Regions from separate parts of the Blastococcus sp. SYSU DS0616 genome, predicted to be linked through region 2. Evidence: riboswitches for the same ligand, from Rfam matches in the RefSeq annotation. Region 2 holds a riboswitch; the other holds the start of a gene.
What was found. Region 2 has a riboswitch for S-adenosylmethionine ahead of ACI79K_RS10090 (bifunctional o-acetylhomoserine/o-acetylserine sulfhydrylase). Riboswitches for the same ligand answer to the same signal wherever they lie in the genome.

Region 1 (7,832 bases), on a different contig from region 2:
TGACCCTGCCCGCGATCGTGCACCGGTTCGAGGCGGGCCACACCATGCGCGTGCTGGTGTCCTCCACCGACCAGGCGTACGCGCTGCCCGCCGAGTCGGCCGTCTACTCGGTGGGCCTCGCCTCGCCCGGCGCCGCCGACGGCGTGGCCGCGGGCGAGGCGCAGCTCGCCGCACCGACGGTCTCCGGCGAGGGCGGGGCAGCGACCGGTGTCTCGCGCTGGTGGGTGCTGCTGGGCCTCCTCGCGGGGCTCGGCCTGCTCGGCTGGCTGGCCGGCCTGTGGTGGGGCCGGCGTCGTCAGCGGCAGCTGTCCAGCGTCGAGCCCGACGGCGAGGACGTCCCCCTGCGCTTCGAGGGCGTGACGAAGGCCTACAAGGACGGCTTCGTCGCGGTGCGCGACCTGTCGTTCGAGGTGCGCCGCGGGCAGGTGCTCGGCCTGCTCGGGCCGAACGGCGCCGGCAAGACCACGTCGCTGCGGATGTTGATGGGCCTCATCCGGCCCACGGACGGGCGGATCAGCGTCTTCGGGCACGCTGCCGGCCCCGGTGCCCCGGTGCTGTCGCGGCTGGGTTCCTTCGTGGAGGGCACCGGGCTGCAGCCGCACCTGTCCGGCCGCGACAACCTCACCCTGTACTGGGCCGCCACCGGCCGGCCGGCCGAGGACGCGCACATGGACGAGGCCATCGAGGTCGCCGGGCTCGGCGCCGCCATCGACCGGCCGGTGCGCCGGTACAGCCAGGGCATGCGCCAGCGGGTCGCCATCGCCCAGGCGATGCTGGGCCTGCCCGACCTGCTGGTCCTCGACGAACCGACCAACGGGCTCGACCCGCCGCAGATCCACGCGATGCGCGACGTGCTGCGCTCCTACGCGGCCACCGGGCGCACCGTGATCGTCTCCAGCCACCTGCTCAGCGAGATCGAGCAGACCTGCAGCCACGTGGTGGTCATGGCCAAGGGCCAGAAGATCGTGCAGGGCACGGTGGAGGAGATCGTCGGCACCGGTGGCTCGGTGCTCGTGGGCCTGGCCGACGACGCCGACACCGACCGGGCGATCGCCGTCCTCTCGTCGCTGCCCGGGGTCACCGGCGCGCGCGGCGACGACGGCCTGGTCGCCGAGCTGGACGGCGCCCGCCGCGCCGACGTGCTGCAGGCGCTGGTGTCCGCCGGTATCGCCGTCGAGCAGTTCACGCCGCGACGACGCCTGGAGGACGCCTTCCTGGCCCTGGTGGGGGAGTCATGAGCACGACCAGTCGATCCGTGGACTCCGAGCACGTGCAGTCGACCGGCGCGGTCGCCGGCTACCGGCCGGGGCGGACGCTCCGGCTGTCGGTGGAGCTGCGCCGGCAGTTCAAGCGCCGCCGCACGATCGGCGTGTTCGCGCTCATGGTGGCGCTCCCGCTGGTGCTCATCGCCGCCCTCCAGCTGGGCGCCAGCGAGGAGGCGGCGGAGAACAACCGGATCAACCTGGTCGACGTCGCGACGGCGAGCGGGCTGAACTTCACCCTGTTCGTGCTGTTCGCGACGACCAGCTTCTTCCTCGTGGTGGTCTACGCGCTCTTCTTCGGCGACACCGTGGCCGTCGAGGCGCAGTGGGGCTCGTTGCGGTACGCCCTGGCCACGCCGATCCCGCGGATGCGGCTGCTGCGGCAGAAGTGGCTGGCCGCCCTCGTGCAGTCGGTGGCGGCGCTGCTCACGCTCGCCGCGGTCGCGGTGGTCGCCGGTGGGATCGCGTTCGGCTTCGACGACATCCGGACGCCGGTCGGGGTGGGGATCGACCAGGGCGAGGGCATGCTGCGGCTGGCCGGGATGCTCGGCTACCTGGCCATCCACCTGCTCGTCGTCGGCGCGCTGGCGTTCTGGTTCTCCACGATCACCGACGCACCGTTGGCGGCGGTCGGGGGCGCGGTGTTCACGATGTTCGTCTTCGCCATCCTCGACCAGGTGGAGCAGCTCGGGTCGATCCGCGACTGGTTCCCGACGGCGGAGGAGTTCGCCTGGACCGACCTGCTGCAGACGCCGGTCGACGACGGCGACCTGTTCCGCGGCGTGATCCAGTCGCTGGTCTACATCGCCGTCTTCACGGCGCTCGGCTTCCGCCACTTCGCCCGCCGCGACGTCACCAGCTGACCCCCTGCCCGCGGGGCCGTCGCCGACGTAGCTTGTCCTGCATGAGCGGACTGTGGGGTCTCGTGGCCGGGGTCGTCTGCTTCGTCGTCCTGCTCCTGCTGTTGCCACTGCTCGGCGCGATCGGCTCCGTCGAGCTGGTGGTCATCGTGCTGGTGGCCGTCCTCGTCGGTGTGCTGGTCGCCGGACGGTCCCGTTCGGGGAGCGGCGGGAGCAGCTGAGCGCTCACAGGGACGCGCGTACCGCCTGGGCCCAGCCCTCGCCCATGGGAGCATCGGTGACGGTCGCGTTGGGGACGGCGGACAGCAGCTCGGCCATCCCGTCGACGGCGCCCCCGTTCGCGGTGATCCACAGCCGGCCCACCGCGGGCGCCATGTCCAGGTCGCTGACGCTGTCCCCGATCGCGACGGCGTCAGCGGGGGAGAGGCCGCGCCGCTCCAGGTCCCAGGCGATCGCCGCGCCCTTGGAGATGCCGCGCGGCATCAGGTGGTAGACCCGCGGCGCGGCGTCGTCGGCCAGCCCGAACCGGGGCGACGCGGGGATCGCGCCGTTGTCCTTGAGCGTCAGCCAGCCGGCGCCCCGCTCGGCCAGCCACGCGTCGACCGACAGCGGGTCGACCCGTCCGCGCAGCAGCGCATCGGTGGCGTGCGTCGCGTGCCAGGGGGAGTGCCACTCCAGCCGCCCCGGGTGCGCGGCGATCAGCTCCTCGACGACGCCGAGCTCGGCCATCACCTCCATCGGCGTGCGGTCGCCGTACTCCTCGGGCAGCGCGCCGCGCAGGCGGTGGGTGGTCCGCCCGGATCCCCAGCCGATCGTGGCGCCCAGTTCGGCGATGGCGCCGTCGGCGGCGAAGATCCGCGCGGCCTCCACCACCTGCTCGTACGTCCGGCCGCTGACCAGCACCAACGCCACTCCGGCGCGGTGCAGGTCGAGCAGTGCGGCGGCCGGCCCGTCGGTCAGCTCCCGCCCGGCCGTGTGCCAGAAGGAGCCCCGCGGCCCCACCATCGTGCCGTCGAGGTCGGTGTAGACGACGCGCGCGCTCACCAGGCCATCCTGTCCGGCCGCTGGGCCCGGCTCGCGACTGGGTACAGTTCACGCCGTTCACTCATCCAGAGGGGCAGAGGGACACGGCCCGACGAAGCCCCGGCAACCGCCGCCTGCGCGCACGTGCAGCGGGAGGTGCCAATTCCGTCCCGCGCGGCTCGACGGCCCGCCGCGGGGAAGATGAGGAGGTAGTCGTCGCATGACCCTCACCGCTCCCGGATCCGTCCAGGCCGACTCCAGCGCCGGTGGCCCCGTGCCCCCGTGTCCCGCCCGCGGGCTCGTCTGCCGCAACTGCGGCGCCACGTTCGGGCTCATCGCCGAGCACGCCTGCGCCGAGTGCTTCGGCCCCCTGGAGGTCGACTACGACCCCGAGCTGATGAAGGCGGTCACCCGCGAGCAGATCGAGGCCGGGCCGCAGAACATCTGGCGCTACGTGGCCCTCCTGCCGGTGGGTCAGCACCCGGCCGACCGCGTCTCGCTGGACCCGGGCATGACCCCGCTGGTCCGCGCCGACCGGCTCGCCGCCGAGCTCGGCCTCACCGGCGGGCTGTGGGTGAAGGACGACTCGGCCAACCCCACCCACTCCTTCAAGGACCGCGTGGTCAGCCTCGCCGCGACCGCCGCCAAGGGGCTCGGGTACACGAAGATCGCCGCCGCCTCCACCGGCAACCTGGCCAACTCGGTCGCCGCGCACGCCGCCCGCGTCGGCCTGCCGTCGTTCGTCTTCATCCCGAGCGACCTGGAGCCCGGCAAGGTCGTCCAGTCCGCCGTCTACGGCCAGACCCTGGTCGCCGTCGACGGCTCCTACGACGACGTCAACCGGCTGACCAGCGAGCTCGCCGAGACCGACGAGTTCGAGGACACCGCCTTCGTCAACCAGAACGTGCGGCCCTACTACGCCGAGGGCTCCAAGACGATGGGCTACGAGATCGCCGAGCAGCTCGGCTGGCGGATCCCGGCCCAGGTCGTCATCCCCATGGCGTCGGGGTCGCTGCTCACCAAGGTGGACAAGGCCTTCCGCGAGCTCACCGCCGCGGGCATCGTCGAGGCGACCGAGTGGACGATCTTCGGTGCGCAGTCGGCCGGCTGCGACCCGATCGCCACCGCCTTCGACAACGGGTGGGACGTCGTCAAGCCGGTGAAGCCCACCGGCATCGCCAAGTCGCTGAACATCGGCAACCCGGCCGACGGCCCCTACGCGCTCGACGCGATCCGCCGCACCGGCGGCTCGGTGGCCCGGGTCGGGGACGACGAGATCGTCCAGGGCATCCGCGACCTCGCCCGTACGACCGGCGTCTTCGCCGAGACCGCGGGCGGGGTGACCGTCGCCGTCCTGCGCAAGCTGGTGGAGGGCGGCCAGCTGGACCCGGCCAAGGAGACCGTCGTCCTCAACACCGGGGAGGGCCTGAAGACCCTCGACCCGCTGGAGCCGGTCGTCGGTCCCACGCACCGGGTCGAGCCGTCGCTGAAGTCGGTGCGGGCGGCCGGTCTCATCGGCTGAGCGGTCCGTCCGGCGGGGGGCGTAGAGTCCCCGTCGGTTCCCCGGTCCGGGCGACGTCGTCGCCGGATCCGGGTGCGTCGTGCGCGCGTGGGGCTGTCACCTGCGCTTCTCTGCTGTACCGTCTCGCGCGGTTCGAGTTCCACGTTCGTGTTCGGCGGGCGGAAGAGCGAGACCCCGCCACATCGAGAGCGATGGGGCGCCGCACGCACGAAACGTGGGAGCACACGTGGCACAGGGCACCGTGAAGTGGTTCAACGCCGAGAAGGGTTTCGGCTTCATCGCCGTCGACGGCGGCGAGGACGTCTTCGTCCACTACTCGTCCATCCAGATGGACGGGTACAAGAGCCTCGACGAGGGGCAGCGGGTCGAGTTCGAGGTCGTCCAGGGCGCCAAGGGCCCCCAGGCCGACGCCGTCCGCAGCGCCTGAGAACCACTCGGCAACACCGGCCGAGGCCCGGTTCCCCACGGGGGACCGGGCCTCGGTCGTTCCGGGGGCTCGGTTCCCACCGCGTGCGCCCTTCCGGCAGGCTTGCTGTCCGGGTGATGGCGGCGGTCGACCAGGTGCCGCGGACCAGCCCGCCCCGGTGAGAGCCCCCCGGGGGGTGGGAACAGCCGGTCGAGGTACCCCGTTCTTGCACTCGCAGGGGTCGAGTGCCAGACTCGGTTCTGGCACTCAGGGCTCCTGAGTGCCAATCAGGTCGGAACGGTGAGGCACCGGTCCGTGGGCCGACGGAGCGTCCACGTCGCTGGTGTCGTCCGTCGCGGGCGCCGAACCCGGCCGTGCAGCGATCCATGCTCGGAGGACATCACCACATGGCCAAGATGATCGCGTTCAACGAAGAGGCGCGCCGCGGCCTCGAGCGAGGGATGAACACCCTCGCCGACGCCGTCAAGGTGACCCTCGGCCCCCGTGGCCGGAACGTCGTTCTTGAGAAGAAGTGGGGCGCGCCCACCATCACCAACGATGGTGTGAGCATCGCCAAGGAGATCGAGCTCGAGGACCCGTGGGAGAAGATCGGGGCCGAGCTCGTCAAGGAGGTCGCGAAGAAGACCGACGACGTCGCGGGTGACGGCACCACCACCGCCACCGTGCTCGCCCAGGCGCTCGTCCGCGAGGGTCTGCGCAACGTCGCCGCCGGCGCGAACCCGATGGCCCTGAAGAAGGGCATCGAGAAGGCCGTCGCCTCGGTCAGCGAGTACCTGCTCTCCACGGCCAAGGACGTCGAGACCAAGGAGCAGATCGCCGCCACCGCGTCGATCTCCGCCGCCGACCCCGCCATCGGTGAGCTCATCGCCGAGGCGATGGACAAGGTGGGCAAGGAAGGCGTCATCACCGTCGAGGAGAGCAACACCTTCGGCCTCGAGCTCGAGCTCACCGAGGGCATGCGCTTCGACAAGGGCTACATCTCGCCCTACTTCGTCACCGACACCGAGCGCATGGAGGCCGTCCTCGACGACCCGTACGTGCTCGTCGTCAACTCGAAGATCAGCTCGGTCAAGGACCTGCTCCCGCTGCTGGAGAAGGTCATGCAGTCGGGCAAGCCGCTGGCCATCATCAGCGAGGACGTCGAGGGCGAGGCCCTCGCGACCCTGGTCGTGAACAAGATCCGCGGCACCTTCAAGTCCGTCGCCGTCAAGGCCCCGGGCTTCGGTGACCGCCGCAAGGCCATGCTGGGCGACATCGCCATCCTCACCGGTGGCCAGGTCATCAGCGAGGAGGTCGGCCTCAAGCTCGACACCGCCGACCTCGAGCTGCTCGGCCGGGCCCGCAAGGTCGTCGTCACCAAGGACGAGACGACGATCGTCGAGGGTGCGGGTGACACCGACCAGATCCAGGGCCGGGTCAACCAGATCCGCAGCGAGATCGAGCGGTCGGACTCCGACTACGACCGGGAGAAGCTGCAGGAGCGCCTGGCCAAGCTGGCCGGTGGCGTCGCCGTCATCAAGGCCGGCGCCGCGACCGAGGTCGAGCTCAAGGAGCGCAAGCACCGCATCGAGGACGCGGTGCGCAACGCCAAGGCCGCCGTCGAGGAGGGCATCGTCGCCGGTGGTGGCGTCGCTCTCGCGCAGGCCACGGCCGTCGCGTTCGACAAGCTCGAGCTCGAGGGTGACGAGGCGACCGGTGCCAACATCGTGCGCGTCGCGCTCGAGGCGCCGCTGAAGCAGATCGCCATCAACGCCGGCCTCGAGGGCGGCGTCGTGGCGGAGAAGGTGCGCAACTCGGAGACCGGCTGGGGCCTCAACGCCGCCACCGGCGAGTACGTGGACCTGGTCGCGGCCGGCATCATCGACCCGGCCAAGGTCACCCGCTCGGCGCTGCAGAACGCCGCCTCCATCGCGGCGCTCTTCCTCACCACCGAGGCCGTCATCGCCGACAAGCCGGAGAAGGCCGCTGCGGCCGCTCCGGGTGGCGACATGGGCGGCATGGGCGGCATGGACTTCTGAGTCCGCCCGCTCCTCGCTGAGGAGCACTGCACCACCAGCACTGCCCGGCAGGGGCGGTCCGCTTCCGAGCGGGCCGCCCCTGTCGGCGTCCGGGGCGCCCTCGCCGCGGAAGCTCAGCTCACTCGGGGGCGAAGACGCAGAACTCGTTGCCCTCGGGGTCGGCGAGGACGCTCCACTCGATCTCGTCATCCTGCTCCCGCACCATCCGCGCACCCGCCGCGATGAGCGGCCACGTCTCACCGACGACGTCGAAGTGCATGCGGTTCTTGATGGTCTTCCGCTCGGGCACCGGGACGATCCACACCAGCGGTCCCTCGCCGGCCGGGTCGACGATCGGGATCGGCCAGTCGTGCGGGCGCGGCTCGTCGTCCTCCGGGTTCTCGGCGTCCTCGAGGGAGTCGCGCCGCACGTAGCCGATGGCGGCGCACCACCAGTCGGCGAGCGCGTGGTGGTCGTTGGCGTCGAGGCAGAGGTCCTTGAAGCGCGCGGGTGCGTCAGCCATGACCGCGGAGGGTAGGCGGCTGTCCGTGGCCGTGATCATCGGGACGTCGGGGTGGCAGTACCGCGACTGGCGGGGCGCCTTCTACCCGCCGAAGCTCCCGCAGCGGCTGTGGCTGGAGCACTACGTGCAGCACTTCGCCACCGTGGAGAGCAACAACGCCTTCTACCGGCTGCCGGAGCACGAGACGTTCGTGAAGTGGCGGGAGCGCACCCCGCCGG
Region 2 (7,832 bases):
AACGGCCCGGGGCCGGCCACGGCCTGGACCCGCCCCGAGTGCGAGTTGGTCGCCAGAGAGCCGATGACGCCGCTGCAGCACCTGCTGGTCATGACCGACGCCGCGAGCGGCATCTCCGCCAGCCTCGACTGGACGCGGGCCACGTTCGCCAACGTCGACCTCTCCGTGGCGCTGCACCGACCCCCGCGCGGGGAGTGGCTGGGGATGGCCGCCGAGACCCTGCACGGCGGCACCGGGGCGGCGCAGTGCTTCGCGGTCCTCTTCGACGTCGACGGCCCGATCGGGCGGTCCACGCAGTCGCTGTTCGTCGAGCCGCGGGAGACGCCGTGAGCGATCTCTCCGTCACCACCGGCACTGGGCGGCGGGTCGGGCTGGCATCGCCGGGCGGCGGTGCGCAAGGTGGAGAGGCCGCTTCCCCCGATGATCGGAGTGCCGCCCCGTGGACGCGCTGAGAGACGTGCTGGACTGGCTGTCCGGGCGGGGTCTCGAAGTGGTGCTGATCGTCCTCGGCTCGGTCCTGCTCGCCCGCTTCGTCGGCTGGGTGGGCGACAAGATCACCGACCGGATCGACCGGAACTCCACCGGCGGGGACGCGCTGGTCCGGTCGGAGGCGGCCAAGCACCGCCACTCGCTGACCCAGGTGCTCACCTGGGCGGCGGTCGTGCTCATCTACTCGATCTCGGTCTTCTTCATCCTCGACCGGCTCGGCATCCCGGTGACCGGCCTGGTCGCGCCTGCCACGGTGCTCGGCGTGGGCCTGGGCTTCGGCGCCCAGCGCATCGTCGGTGACGTGCTGGCCGGCTTCTTCATCATCACCGAGCGCCAGTACGGGTTCGGCGACGTCGTCTCCATCCAGGTCGTGGGCGGTGGCGACCCGGCGAACGGCACCGTCGAGGACGTCACCCTGCGCGTCACGCGGGTGCGCTCGCCCAACGGCGAGGTCGTGACCGTGCCCAACGGCCAGATCGTCAAGGTCGTGAACCTGTCCCGCGACTGGGCGCGCGCCGTCGTCGACGTGCCGGTGCCGACCACGGTGGACGTGAACCGGGCCAACGAGATCCTGCGGGAGGTGGGCCGGGAGGCGTTCCGGGACCCGGCGATGCGGCCGCTGCTGCTCGACCCGCCCACGGTCATGGGGGTGGAGACCCTCGGCCTGGACGAGGTGAACGTACGGGTGGTCGCCCGCACGCTCCCCGGCAAGCAGTTCGAGGTCGGCCGCGACCTGCGGGCGCGCATCGTCCAGGCCTTCCGCAGCCAGGGCATGCAGGTGCCGCAGCCCACCACCTCGGTCGCGGCGCGGGACGGCGCGACCGCCGTCCAGGAGGAGGTTTCGTGACCGCCCCCGACGAGCGCCGCGACCCGACCGACGCCACCGCCCGGGCCTCCGACGAACCCGTCGTCAGCACGGCGCCCGCCGCCGCGGCCGCCGATGCCGGGGCGCCCACCGGCACGACCGCGGCGCCGCGCCACCGCTGGTGGTCGGCCGTGCCCAAGCACCTGGGCCGGGCGCGCACCTCCACGGTCGTGCTCGCCGTGCTGTTCGTCTCCGTCTTCGCGCTGTACCTCAACGTCAAGCCGCCGGCCCCCGGCGAGCCGGACACCCGGGGCCAGGTCACCGAGCAGGCCGAGGAGACCGAGCCGGTCACCACCGAGGAGACGGAGCCGACGACCACCGAGGAGACGGAGCCGGCCCCGACGACGACGTCCCGGCCCAGCACCCCGACGACCGACTCGCCGTCCCCGACCACCGAGCCGACCACGACGGCTCCGGAGACCACCGGACCGGAGCCGACCGGCGACACGGGGGGCACCGGCGACGAGACGGACCCCGCCTCCCCGACCGGGTGACCGACGGGGCCGGTGTTTCACGTGGGACATCCGTCCCGCCACGGGGGCGGCGCGCACTCCCCTGCGGCGCGTCCTAGGATCACCTCGGCTCCTGAGAGGCAGCGCGAAGCACCTGGCTGGCTGCCCGGCAACCTCTACTCCGTCTGAGGTGCTCCAGGGGAAGAGCCGGCCGGGAGGCGCCCGCCCCCCGGCAAGGACGGAGCTCCCGTGCGCCGCGGGTCTCCGCGAGCGAGAGGAGACGGCGCATGACCGACCCGCAGAGCTGGAGCTTCGAGACCCGGCAGATCCACGCCGGCACGAGCCCGGACCCGGCCACCGGTGCCCGGGCACTGCCCATCTACGCGACGACGGCCTACCAGTTCCGCGACACCCAGCACGCCGCGGACCTGTTCGCGCTGGCCGAGATGGGCAACATCTACACGCGGATCATGAACCCGACGCAGGACGCGCTGGAGCAGCGCGTCGCGTCGCTGGAGGGCGGCGTCGCCGCGCTCGCCGTCGCCTCCGGGCAGGCCGCGGAGACCCTGGCGATCCTCAACCTCGCCGAGGCCGGCGACCACATCGTGGCGTCCGCCTCGCTCTACGGCGGCACCTACAACCTGCTGCACCACTCGCTGCCGAAGATGGGCATCACCGTCTCCTTCGTCGAGGACCCCGACGACCCGAAGAACTGGCAGTCCCTCGTCCAGGAGAACACCCGGGCGTTCTTCGCCGAGTCGATCGGCAACCCGAAGGGCGACATCCTCGACATCGAGACCGTCGCCGGTGTCGCCCACCGCAACGGCGTCCCGCTGATCGTCGACAACACCATCGCGACGCCGTACCTGATCCGCCCGCTGGAGTTCGGCGCCGACGTCGTCGTCCACTCGGCCACCAAGTACCTCGGCGGCCACGGGACCGTCATCGCCGGGCTCATCGTCGACGGCGGCACGTTCGACTGGACCGGCGGCCGGCACCCGATGTTCACCACCGCCGACCCGACGTACCACGGGGTCGTCTACGCCGACCTCGGCGCGCCGGCGTTCGCGCTCAAGGCCCGGGTGCAGCTGCTGCGCGACCTGGGGCCCGCGGTCTCCCCGTTCAACGCCTTCCTCGTGGTGCAGGGCATCGAGACGCTGTCGCTGCGCATGGAGCGGCACGTCGCCAACGCGCAGCGGGTGGCCGAGTTCCTCGAGGCCCACGACGCCGTCGAGCGGGTGAACTACCCGGGGCTGCCCTCCTCGCCGTGGCACGCCGCGCAGCAGAAGTACGCGCCGAAGGGCGCCGGCGCCGTCCTCACCTTCGAGCTGCACGGCGGCGTCGAGGCCGGCAAGCGGTTCGTGGAGGCGCTGGAGCTGCACAGCCACGTCGCCAACATCGGCGACGTGCGCAGCCTGGTCATCCACCCCGCCTCCACGACGCACTCCCAGCTCACCCCCGAGGAGCAGCTGACCACCGGGGTCACGCCGGGTCTGGTGCGCCTCGCCGTCGGCCTGGAGGGCATCGAGGACATCCTCGCCGACCTGGAGGCCGGGTTCCGCGCCGCCAAGTCGGCCTGACGGTGGGCGGGTGGGTCGAGGGCGACCCGGCGGGCGACCGCCGGTTCCTCGACCTGCCCGGCCCGTTCGAGCTGGAGCGCGGCGGGAGCCTGCCCGGCGTGCGCATCGCCTACGAGTGCTGGGGCACGCTCGCGCCCGACGGCGGGAACGCGGTGCTGATCGAGCACGCGCTCACCGGTGACAGCCACGTCGTCGGGCCGGCCGGGTCCGGCCACCCGACGCCCGGCTGGTGGGGCGGCGTCGTCGGCCCGGGTGCCGCCCTGGACACCGACCGGTTCTTCGTCGTCTGCGCCAACGTGCTCGGAGGCTGCCAGGGGACGACGGGGCCGTCGTCGGCCGCCCCCGACGGCGCCCCGTGGGGGGCACGCTTCCCCGGGGTGACCGTCGGCGACCAGGTGCGCGCCGAGGCGGCGCTGGCCGACGCGCTCGGCGTGCGGCGCTGGGCGTGCGTCGCCGGCGGCTCGATGGGCGGCATGCGGGCGCTGGAGTGGGCGGTCGCGTTCCCCGGCCGGGTGGCCGCGCTCTTCTTCCTCGCCTCGACCGCCGTCGCCTCGGCCGACCAGATCGGCACCCAGACCACACAGCAGGCGGCCGTGCGGGCCGACCCCCGCTGGCGGGGCGGGGACTACCCGCTCGCCGACCCGCCGGCGGACGGCCTGGGCGTCGCCCGGCGGATCGCCCACCTCACCTACCGCAGCGCGGCGGAGCTGGAGGCGCGCTTCGGCACCCGGGTGCAGGAGGACGGCCGCTACGCGGTCGCCTCCTACCTGCAGCACCACGGGGCGAAGCTGACCGGCCGGTTCGACGCCGGCAGCTACGTGCTCCTCACCGAGGCGATGAACAGCTGGGACGTCGGCCGGGGCCGCGGCGGCGTCGAGGCGGCGCTGGCCCGGGTGACCGCCCGCGCGCTCGTCGCCGGCGTGGACAGCGACCGGCTGTACCCCCCGGAGCAGCAGCAGCGGGTGGCCGACGCGCTCGGCGTCCCGCTGCGGCTGATCTCCTCCCCGTACGGCCACGACGGCTTCCTCGTCGAGGCCCCCGCGGTGGACGCGCTCCTGCGCGAGCTGCTGACGGGCTGACATCTCCGGAACCCGTCGTACCGCGGGTCCAGGATGGGGCCGTGCCCGCGCCGACGGATCTGCCGATGCTGCCGTTCGCCGACCAGCCCGCCCTGGAGGCCTGGCTGGAGGCCCACCACGCCACCGCCCCGGGGCTCTACGTGCAGATCGCCCGCAAGGGCTCGGGCATCCCCTCCGTCACCGCGGCGCAGGTCGTCGAGTCGGCCCTGTGCTTCGGCTGGATCGACGGGCGCGGCCAGCGGCTGGACGACTCCTACCACCTGCTGCGGCTGACCCCGCGCCGCGCGCGCAGCGTGTGGTCGCAGAAGAACGTCGCCACCGTGGAGCGGCTGACCGCCGAGGGCCGGATGCGCCCGGCGGGCCTGGCCGCCGTGGCGGCCGCGCAGGCCGACGGCCGGTGGGCACGCGCCTATCCGGGCGCGGCCACCATCACCGTGCCCGACGACCTCGCCGCGGCCCTGGACGCGCAGCCCGGCGCGCGGGCCGCCTTCGACGCCCTCGACGGCCAGAACCGCTACGCCGTCCTGTGGCGGGTGCACACCGCCGTCACGCCGGCGGGCCGGGCCAAGCGGATCGCCGCCGCCGTGCAGATGCTCGCCGAGGGGCGCCGCTTCCACTGACCACCCGGCGGGCGAGACTTCCCGGGTGGACGACGACCTCCTCGCGCTGCGCGAGGCCTGCACCCGCGCGCTGACCGGGCACGGCGAGTGGCGGCCGGCCGACCTGCTGGCCACGGTCCCGCCCGGCACCGCCCCGGACCGGTACGGCGAGGGCGGGGTGGTGGCCGAGCTGGAGGCCGAGGTCGCCGGGCTGCTCGGCCTGCCGGCGGCGGCGTACCTGCCCAGCGGGGTCATGGCGCAGCAGGCGGCGCTGCGCGTGCACGCGGACCGTCGCGGCCGGCGCACCGTCGTCTGCCACCCCGAGAGCCACCTGATCCGGCACGAGGAGCAGGCGTTCGAGCGGCTGCACGGCATGGTGCTGCGCCCGGCGGGGAACCGGTACGGGCCGCTGTTGCGCACCGATCTGGACGCGGTCGCCGAGTTGCCTGCCGCGCTGCTGGTGGAGCTGCCCCAGCGCGATCTGGGCGGGCGGCTGCCGCCGTGGGACGACCTGGCCGCGCAGGTGGCCTGGGCCTGGGAGCGCGGCGCCGCGGCGCACCTGGACGGCGCCCGGCTGTGGGAGGCCTCGGCCGGCTACGACCGCACGCCGGCCGAGATCGCCGGGTTGTTCGACACCGTCTACGTCAGCTTCTACAAGGGCATCGGCGCGCTGGCCGGCTGCTGCCTGGCCGGCCCGGCCGACGTCGTCGCGGAGGTCCGGGAGTGGCGCCGGCGGCTGGGCGGCACCCTGTTCGGGATGTGGCCGGGCGCGGCGTCGGCGCTGGCCTGCCTGCGCCGGCGGCTGCCGCTGATGCCCGCCTACCTGGCGCGCGCCCGCGAGGTGGCCGACGCCGTCCGCGACCTGCCGGGTGTCACCGTCGTCCCCGATCCGCCGGAGACGCCGATGCTGCACCTGCTGCTGCGCACGACGCCGGAGGCCTTCACCGCCGCGGCCCGAGCGCTGGCCGTCGACGGGCTGTGGACCTGGCCGCAGGCGATGCCCACCGGCGACCCCGCCGTCGTGCGGGTGGAGCTGCCGGTGGGCGACGCGACGCTGGCCCTGGACGTCCCGGAGATCCGGGCCGCCATCGCCGCACTGGCCGGCCGCGGCTAGCGTCGGGCCGTGAGCCTCGACGTCGCCGCGCTCCGCGCCTCCTTCCCGTCGCTGGCGAGCGGCACCGCGCACTTCGACGGCCCCGGCGGCACCCAGGTGCCCGAGCAGGTGGGCCGCGCGGTCGCGGCGACGCTGACTGCGCCGATCAGCAACCGCGGCGCCGTCACCGCCGCAGTGCGGTTCGCCGACGAGACGGTGCTGGCCGCACGGTTGGCGATGGCGGACCTGCTGGGCGCCGACCCCACCGGCGTCGTGTTCGGGCGCAGCGCCACCGCACTCACCTTCGACCTGGCCCGCACCCTCGCCGCGGGCTGGGGCCCCGGCGACGAGGTGGTGGTGACCCGGCTCGACCACGACGCGAACATCCGGCCCTGGGTGCGGGCCGCCGAGGGCGCGGGCGCGACGGTGCGGTGGGCCGCCTTCGACCCGGCCACCGGGGAGCTGACCGCCGACGACGTCGCGGCGGTGCTGACCGACCGCACCCGCGTGGTGGCGGTGACCGGGGCGTCGAACCTGATCGGCACCCGACCGCCCCTGGCCGCGATCGCCGGGCGGGTGCACGCGGCCGGCGCGCTGCTCGTCGTCGACGGCGTGCACCTGACCGCGCACGCGCCGGTCGACGTCCGGGCGCTGGGCGCCGACGTCTTCCTCTGCTCGCCGTACAAGTTCCTCGGCCCGCACTGCGGCGTGCTCGCCGCCGATCCCGCGTTCCTGGCCACCCTGCGCCCGGCCAAGCTGCTGCCGTCGACGGACGCGGTGCCCGAGCGCTTCGAGCTCGGCACGCTGCCCTACGAGCTGCTGGCCGGGACGACGGCGGCGGTGGACTTCCTGGCCGGCCTCGGGGGCTCCGGGCGGCGCCGGGAGCGGCTGGCCGCGGCGATGCTCGCGATCGAGGAGCACGAGGACCGGCTGCGGGAGCGCCTGGAGGCCGGGCTGGCGGAGCTGCCGGGCGTCCGGCTGTGGTCGCGGGCGGCGCACCGCACTCCGACGCTGCTGCTGACCTTCGCCGACCGCGATCCCGCCGACGCCTACCGGTTCCTCGCCGGTCGGGGCGTCAACGCGCCGGCCGGGCACTTCTACGCGATCGAGGCCAGCCGCTGGCTCGGGCTCGGCGACACCGGCGGCCTGCGGGCCGGGCTGGCCCCCTACAGCGACGCCGACGACGTCGACCGTCTGCTCGCCGGCCTGCGCGCGTGGCTGGCCGAGGGCTGACGGCCGTGCCCCGACACCACGCCTCGTCCCGCGGCCGCCGCACGGCCGTTCTCTTGACGCTGTGCGCCGCCGCGCTCGCCGGGTGCGGCGAGAATGACGAAGCGGTGGCCCACGCGCTCATCCGCGCGCTGGCGGAGGGGGCGGAGTCGGGCACGACGGTCGATCTCCGCGAGGTGGTGAGCGGCGACTGGGAACGCCTCACCTTCGTCTGCCCGTACGAGGACGAGAGCGATGTGACCGAGCGGCTCGGCTTCTCCTGGTCCGGCTTCCCGGGCACTGATCTGTCGGAGACCCAGGTGCTGTTCGTGTTCAGCCGGGACGACGGCGTGGCGACGTGGGCGAGGCTGCCCCGGGCTGCCGGCGACCCCTGCGGTGCCCGGAGTCCGGTGCCGCTGACCATGCCGCGCGAGGAGGCCGTCTTCACGGTGGCGGAGCAGGACCG

Region 1: it holds a riboswitch for S-adenosylmethionine, as region 2 does, so the genes downstream of both, thrC (threonine synthase) here and ACI79K_RS10090 (bifunctional o-acetylhomoserine/o-acetylserine sulfhydrylase) in region 2, are expected to answer to the same signal.

Annotation. Positions count from the first base shown of each region.
Region 1 covers NZ_JBJHAJ010000004.1:147,567-155,398, forward strand. The annotation lists gene ACI79K_RS04550 (alpha/beta fold hydrolase) at 1-1,238, shown strand, start outside; gene ACI79K_RS04555 (ABC transporter permease) at 1,235-2,125, shown strand; gene ACI79K_RS04560 (hypothetical protein) at 2,167-2,343, shown strand; gene ACI79K_RS04565 (HAD family hydrolase) at 2,348-3,166, opposite strand; SAM riboswitch class I at 3,225-3,353, shown strand; gene thrC (threonine synthase) at 3,366-4,667, shown strand; gene ACI79K_RS04575 (cold-shock protein) at 4,894-5,094, shown strand; gene groL (chaperonin GroEL) at 5,481-7,112, shown strand; gene ACI79K_RS04585 (VOC family protein) at 7,231-7,614, opposite strand; gene ACI79K_RS04590 (DUF72 domain-containing protein) at 7,640-7,832, shown strand, end outside.
Region 2 covers NZ_JBJHAJ010000011.1:2,188-10,019, forward strand. The annotation lists gene ACI79K_RS10075 (thioesterase family protein) at 1-330, shown strand, start outside; gene ACI79K_RS10080 (mechanosensitive ion channel family protein) at 440-1,336, shown strand; gene ACI79K_RS10085 (hypothetical protein) at 1,333-1,848, shown strand; SAM riboswitch class IV at 1,936-2,051, shown strand; gene ACI79K_RS10090 (bifunctional o-acetylhomoserine/o-acetylserine sulfhydrylase) at 2,094-3,386, shown strand; gene metX (homoserine O-acetyltransferase MetX) at 3,389-4,465, shown strand; gene ACI79K_RS10100 (YdeI/OmpD-associated family protein) at 4,507-5,085, shown strand; gene ACI79K_RS10105 (threonine aldolase family protein) at 5,111-6,178, shown strand; gene ACI79K_RS10110 (cysteine desulfurase-like protein) at 6,188-7,390, shown strand; gene ACI79K_RS10115 (hypothetical protein) at 7,495-7,832, shown strand, end outside.